2 regions of the Bradyrhizobium sp. 197 genome follow, and region 1 is predicted to be linked to the other one. Evidence: riboswitches for the same ligand, from Rfam matches in the RefSeq annotation. Region 1 holds a riboswitch; the other holds the start of a gene.
What was found. A riboswitch is a leader RNA that binds a small molecule or an ion and turns the genes downstream of it on or off. The one in region 1 is predicted to bind S-adenosylmethionine.
Positions count from the first base shown of each region.

Region 2: another riboswitch for S-adenosylmethionine. It lies ahead of metX (homoserine O-acetyltransferase MetX); the one in region 1 lies ahead of IVB27_RS11010 (O-succinylhomoserine sulfhydrylase).

Region 1 covers NZ_JADPJJ010000053.1:10,083-13,485, forward strand. The annotation lists gene IVB27_RS11000 (PAS domain-containing protein) at 1-284, opposite strand, end outside; gene IVB27_RS11005 (2'-deoxycytidine 5'-triphosphate deaminase) at 312-1,448, opposite strand; SAM riboswitch at 1,529-1,608, shown strand; gene IVB27_RS11010 (O-succinylhomoserine sulfhydrylase) at 1,680-2,876, shown strand; gene IVB27_RS11015 (SGNH/GDSL hydrolase family protein) at 2,931-3,403, opposite strand, start outside.
Region 2 covers NZ_JADPJJ010000092.1:133,104-136,506, forward strand. The annotation lists gene metW (methionine biosynthesis protein MetW) at 1-626, opposite strand, end outside; gene metX (homoserine O-acetyltransferase MetX) at 629-1,831, opposite strand; SAM riboswitch at 1,922-2,001, opposite strand; gene IVB27_RS21025 (chorismate mutase) at 2,203-3,051, shown strand; gene hisC (histidinol-phosphate transaminase) at 3,086-3,403, shown strand, end outside.

The DNA.
Region 1 (3,403 bases):
AGCTTGCGTCCGCTCTTGTGCAGCGCGCGGGTCAGTGTCGGCTTGCCCGCAAGCTTCATCGCGCCGCTGGCAAACGCGGTCTCGAAGCCCTTCCAATGCGCGGCGCGCAGATGTTCGGGAATGATCAGGTCGAGATTCTGGCCCAGCGCCTCGTCGGCGGCGAAGCCGAACAGCGCGGCCGATGCACGATTCCAGCGCGTGATCGTGCCCGACGGATCGGAATAGATCAGCGCGTCGGCGACGTCGTTGACAATATGTGCGTCCAGTTGGGATGAATTGGTCATGTCAACACCTTGTGGCCCGGATGATCACTACACCCGAAAGTGCTTGCTCAGCTTCAGGCCCTGTGCCTGGTAGTTCGAGCCGATGCGCTGACCGTACATGGCGTCGGGGCGGGCCAGCATCTTCTCGTAGACGAGCCGGCCCACGATCTGGCCGTGCTCGAGGATGAAAGGCACTTCGCGCGAGCGGACCTCGAGCACGGCGCGCGATCCCAGCCCGCCCGCACCGGCATAGCCGAAGCCGGGATCGAAAAATCCGGCGTAATGCACGCGGAACTCGCCGACGAGCGGATCGAACGGCACCATCTCTGCGGCGTAATCGGGCGGCACCTGCACGGCCTCTTTCGACGCGAGGATGTAGAACTCGCCGGGATCGAGGATCAAATTGCCGTCGGGACGCGCCGCGATCGGCTCCCAGAAATCGTCAACCGCGTAGCCGGCGCGGCGATCGACGTCGATGACGCCGGTGTGGCGCTTGGCGCGGTAGCCGACAAAGCCGCCGCTCTTTTCGCCGGAGAGATCGACAGACACCGCGACGCCGCCGGTGAGATCGGCATCGTCGACGTCGACGAGACGCTCGGTCGCGTGCAGCGCCTCGAGCTCGTCGATGTTGAGGATGGCATCGCCGGTGCGGAAGCGTACTTGCGACAAGCGCGAGCCCTCGCTGACCAGCACCGGGAACGTCTTCGGGCTGATCTCGGCATAGAGCGGGCCGTGATAGCCGGCGCCGATCATGTCGAAGCGGCGGGTGCCGTCGGCGATCACGCGGGTGAAAACGTCGAGCCGGCCGGTCGAGCTTTTCGGGTTGGCGGCCGCGACGATTTCCGGCGGCAGCGCGAGGCTTTCGAGCAGCGGCACGATGTAGACGCAGTTGGTCTCCAGCACAGCGCCGTCGGCAAGGCTGAACTCGTGCAGCTTCAACTCGTCGATGCGCTCGGCGACGGTGGCGCCGGGGCCGGGCAGGAAGCTGGCGCGGACGCGATAGGCGATGTCGCCGAGGCGAAGGTCGAGGCTTGCCGGCTGGATCTGGCTTTCGACGAAGTCGTATGCGGGCAGGATGAGACCGCCCTCCGCCATTGCCGCGATCATGCGGTCGGGCAGGATACCATTGGCGTCGGCGGCAACCGTGAACGTCAACCGAGGGTCCTCATCAGGGGGCAAATGCATCCCGACATGCGGGAAATACTGGCGTTTTACGGCTATCCGATGGACGGCTTGACGGAAAGGGCATTGCGGAATATGAGCATGACTTATCCCGTGGTGATTTGAGCCGGCCGGCTTGCAGCCACGTTAAATAAGTCGCTAAACAGGCCGGGGACCTCTGTGATCCCGGCCCGTGGAGATATTCCAGGCCGGTTTTTTTGTGACCATTTTCGATGGTCACGCAGAGGAGGTCCTATGTCGAAGTCCCCGGCGCCAACCGCACAATATCGTCCCGAAACCCGTCTGGTCCATTCCGGTACCCTGCGCTCGCAATATGGCGAGACGTCGGAGTCACTGTTCCTGACCCAGGGCTACGTCTACAACAGCGCCGAGGAGTGCGAGGCGCGGTTCAAGGGCGAGGACCCCGGCTTCATCTATTCGCGCTACTCCAACCCGACCATCCAGATGTTCGAGCGCCGCATGATCGAGCTCGAAGGCGCCGAAGCGGCGCGTTCGGCCGCGACCGGCATGGCCGCAGTGACGACCGCGATCCTGGCGCCGCTCAAGGCCGGCGATCACGTGGTGGCCTCGCGCGCGCTGTTCGGCTCGTGTCTCTACGTCGTGCAGGATTTGCTGCCGCGCTATGGCATCGAGACGACGCTGGTCGATGGGCTCGATCTCGACCAGTGGCAGCGCGCGGTGAAGCCGAACACCAAGACGTTCTTCCTGGAGAGCCCGACCAATCCGACGCTCGACGTGCTCGACATTCCCGGGATTGCCGAGATCGCGCACAAGGGCGGCGCGCGGCTCGTCGTCGACAACGTGTTCGCCACGCCGATCTGGCAGAGCCCGCTCGCGCTCGGCGCCGACGTCGTGGTCTATTCCGCGACCAAGCACATCGACGGCCAGGGCCGCTGTCTCGGCGGCATCATCCTGTCCTCGGAAGCGTTCATCGCCGAGCACATCCACAATTTCATGCGCCAGACCGGGCCGTCGATCTCGCCGTTCAACGCCTGGGTCCTGCTCAAGGGCCTGGAGACGCTGGGCGTGCGCGTGCGCGCGCAGACCGAGACGGCGGCGCGCATCGCGGACGTGCTGGCGAGCCATCCGAAGATTTCGCGGCTGGTGTTTCCCGGCCGCGCCGATCATCCGCAGGCTGCATTGGTGAAGAAGCAGATGCGCGGCGGCTCGACGCTGGTCGGCTTCGAGGTCAAGGGCGGCAAGCAGGGTGCGTTCCGCGTGCTCAACGAGCTCAAGCTGGCGAAGATCTCGAACAATCTCGGCGACGCCAAGAGCCTCGTCACGCATCCGGCCACGACGACGCATCAGCGCCTGAAGCCGGAGGATCGTGCCGCCCTCGGCATCAGCGAGGGTTTTATCCGCTTCTCGGCGGGGCTCGAGCATCCGGATGATCTGATCGAAGATCTGACCGCGGCGCTGGAGAAGGCGTGAGGTGCTGGTCGTCCCGGCCCCCGTGCGCAATTGCGCACTAGGCCGGGACGACAATTACATCGGCCGGTACGTCCGCACGTCCGCCGGCACGTTCACACCGAGCTTGATCTGGCCGACGGAACGGATGATGTCGTCGCCGAGGAGCTGGGCGAAGCAGGCGTAGCCCCAATCGTTCATGTGCAGGCCGTCGGCGATCACAAAGCTCTCGACCGGAAGCGATTGCTTTTCGTGCCAGTCGCGCATCACCTCGAAGCGCGGGAAGATGCCGACGTGACGGAGCTCGGCGACCTTGCCGAGCAGCTTCACCATCTTGCCGGCGCTCTCCGCGCGCTGGTTGACGGCGGGCGAATATTGCGGATCGACCAGCACGACGTCGGCATCGCCGGCGGCCTGGATGCGACCGATGCCGTCCTCGACCATCTTCGCGGTCTCGCCGGGATCGAGATTGCGCAGCACGGCATTGGTGCCGACCTGCCAGATCACCAGATCCGGATGCACGTCGATCACCGCCTTCTGGAGCCGCTTCA
Region 2 (3,403 bases), on a different contig from region 1:
TGCTCGCCGAACAGATTCCACACCCACCACGGCATCCGCAGCCGCAGCGGGCGGCCGTAGAGGTCGAGCGCCTCGGCACGTTCCATCTTGACGTCGATCGCGTCGCAGAGCTCGACGAAATCCTTGATGGTGCAGAAATGAATGTTGGCGGTGTCATACCAGCTTGCGGGCAGATTTTCCGTGCGCGGCATGTGGCCTCCAATCAGGAGCTGGAGCCGCATCTTCCAGAAGCCGAAATTCGGGAACGACACGATGGCGCGGCGGCCGATGCGCAGGAGGTTCTCCAGCACGACCTTGGGCTGCCGCGTCGCCTGCAGCGTCTGCGACAGGATCACGTAGTCGAAGGCGTCGTCGGGATAATTGATGAGGTCGGTGTCGGCATCGCCCTGCACCACCGCGAGCCCCTTGGCGACGCAGCGGTTGACGCCCTCGCGCGACAGCTCGATGCCGCGTCCGTCGATGCCGCGGGTCTCCAGCAGCTGCAGCAGGTCACCCTCGCCGCAGCCGACGTCGAGCACCTTCGAACCCGGCTTGACCATCTCCGCGACCAGCAGATGGTCGGCGCGAAACTGACCGGATTGCCCGGTGGCAAGACCGCCCAGCGGCAACGCTTCCTGTACAGACATGGCTATCCGTCCCTGAGGGTGAGTCCGCGGGCCTTGCCTGCCGATTGCAGGAAGGCGCGGGAGATATCAAGGAATTCGGGCACGTCGAGCAAGAAGGCGTCGTGGCCGCGATCGGTCTCGATCTCGGCGAACGACACCCGCGCGCTCGATGCGTTCAGCGCATGTACCAGCGCGCGCGATTCCGAGGTCGGGAACAGCCAGTCGCTGGTGAAGGAAACCACGCAGAAGCGGGTCTGGATTGCCGCGAACGCCTTCGCCAGCACGCCGCCATGGTCGCCGGCGATGTCGAAATAATCCATCGCCCGCGTCAGATAAAGATAGGAATTGGCGTCGAAGCGCTCGACGAAGGACGAGCCCTGGTAACGCAGATAGGACTCGACCTGGAAGTCGGCATCGAACGAGAAGGTCGGCAGTTCGCGGTCCTGCATGCGCCTGCCGAATTTGCGATGCAGCGCGGCGTCCGAGAGATAGGTGATGTGCGCCGCCATCCGCGCCACAGCGAGGCCGCGATGCGGATGGAGGCCGTGCTCGGCATAGCCGCCACTGTGCCAATCGGGATCGGCCATCACGGCCTGCCGGCCAAGCTCGTGGAACGCGATGTTCTGCGCCGAGTGCCGCGTCGAGCAGGCAATCGCCAGCGCGGAGAACACGCGGCTCGGATACGCCGCGGTCCATTGCAGCACTTGCATGCCACCCATCGAGCCGCCGACCACCGCGAACAGCGTGTCGATGCCGAGCCGGTCAATCAGCATGGCCTGCGCGCGCACCATGTCGGGGATGGTGATGACAGGAAAATCGAGGCCCCAGACCTTGCCGGCCGCGGGATTGATCGAAGCCGGACCGGTCGAGCCCATGCAACCGCCGATCACGTTGGAGCAGATGATGAAGTAGTGTTGAGGATCGATCGGTCGGCCGGGGCCGACCAAGGTGTCCCACCAGCCGGGTTTGCCGGTGACGGGATGGACGTTGGCAACATGCTGGTCGCCGGTCAGCGCATGGCAGAGCAGAACAGCGTTGGAGCGATCGGCGTTGAGCACGCCATAGGTTTGATAGGCGATCTGGAACGGGCTGAGATCGACACCGCAATCGAGCCGCAGCGGCTGCTCCGTGCCGAACTGCGCGACCTGCGAGCTCGGATGATCCACCTCGTGCGACCGCTCGTCGGCAGTGATCGCGGGACTCGGAATTGACTGGACGCCAACCATCTGACCATCGACCTTGTTTGCGATCGTAGTGGTGACCGCATTGACATCAGGCCATAAAAAACCCGGCCTGAACGATAGGTTCGGCCGGGATCGAAAGGGTCCCCGGCCTGTTTAGCGAGTTTTTTAACGTGGCTGCAAGCCGGCCGGCTCAAATGACCACGGAACGCGTAAAAGCTACCGTCTTGGACGGTTTTCGTCAAGTCGCGGCCCGGATCAACCAAATTCGCCTGTCGCGCCATCGGCGGAACGGGTCCCATTTCCCTTTGCATTTCTCTTTGCTTTCGCGGCCCTGACTGCCTAATCAGGACAGATAGCAGCGGTGTCGGCTCGACTGATCCGCATTGGAACGCCCTCAACAACGCCTGTCAGACATGTCCCAACGTCCGCCCGCGCCACCATCTCTCCAGGAATTGCGCAAGGAGATCGACGCGATCGACGAGGGCATGCACCGTCTGTTGATGCAGCGCGGCGACATCATCGATCGCCTGATCCAGGTGAAGCAGACCCAGGAGGTCGGCTCGGCGTTCCGTCCGGCGCGCGAGGCTTCCATGATGCGTGACCTCGTCCAGCGTCATCGCGGCATCCTGCCGCTCGACACGGTCGAGAGCATCTGGCGCGTCATCATCGCGACCTTCACCTATGTCCAGGCGCCGTTCTCGGTGCACGCCGACATCTCGGCAAGCGAGCCGGCCATGCGCGATTCCGCGCGATTCCATTTCGGCTTCACCGTGCCTTACGTCGCGCATTTCAGCGCGCAGGCGGCGGTCGAGGCCGTCGCGAAGTCCAAGGGCGATCTGGCACTGGTCTCGGCGACCTCGAGCCGCACGCCATGGTGGCTGTCGCTGGAAGAAGCCGGTGCGCCAAAGATCATCGCGCGGCTGCCCTTCGTCGAACGCGCGGACCATCCGGCGGCGTTGCCCGTGTTTGCGGTCTCGCGCGTCGCCGACAGCGCCCTGGTGACGGAGGTCGAGACCTTCAGCGTGCGCGTGTCGGGGTGGAACGCCGAGGTCGCGCGCGCCCTGTCGCCGCTCGCCGAGATCGTGGCCGTGCCCGATACCGCCTTCGATGGCGCCGCGCTGCTGGTCTCGGTCACCGCGACGAGCAGCCTCGACAAAATCAAGACTGCCCTGATCGAGGCGGGGGCCTCGGTGCGCTCCACGGCCCTCGTCGGCAGCCATGCAACGCGCTATACGGTGCCCCCGACCGGGTCGAAATCGTAAGTCGCGAACCGCCTAAGCCACTCCGGAGTTGAAGATGTCCCGCCCCGTGCCGAATCCCGGCATTCTCGATATTGCGCCCTACACGCCCGGCAAGAGCCCGGTGGCAGAGCCGGGCCGCAAGGTCTTCAAGCTCTCGGCCAACGAGACGCCGTTCGGGCCGTCGCCGAAGGCGATCGAGGCGTTCAAGCACGTTGCGGATCATCTGGAAGACTATCCTGAAGGAACCTCGCGCGTGCTGCGCGAAGCGATCGGGCGCACCTTCGGGCTCGATCCCAATCGCATCATCTGCGGCGCCGGCTCGGACGAGATCCTCAATCTGCTCGCCCACACCTATCTCAGCCAAGGCGACGAG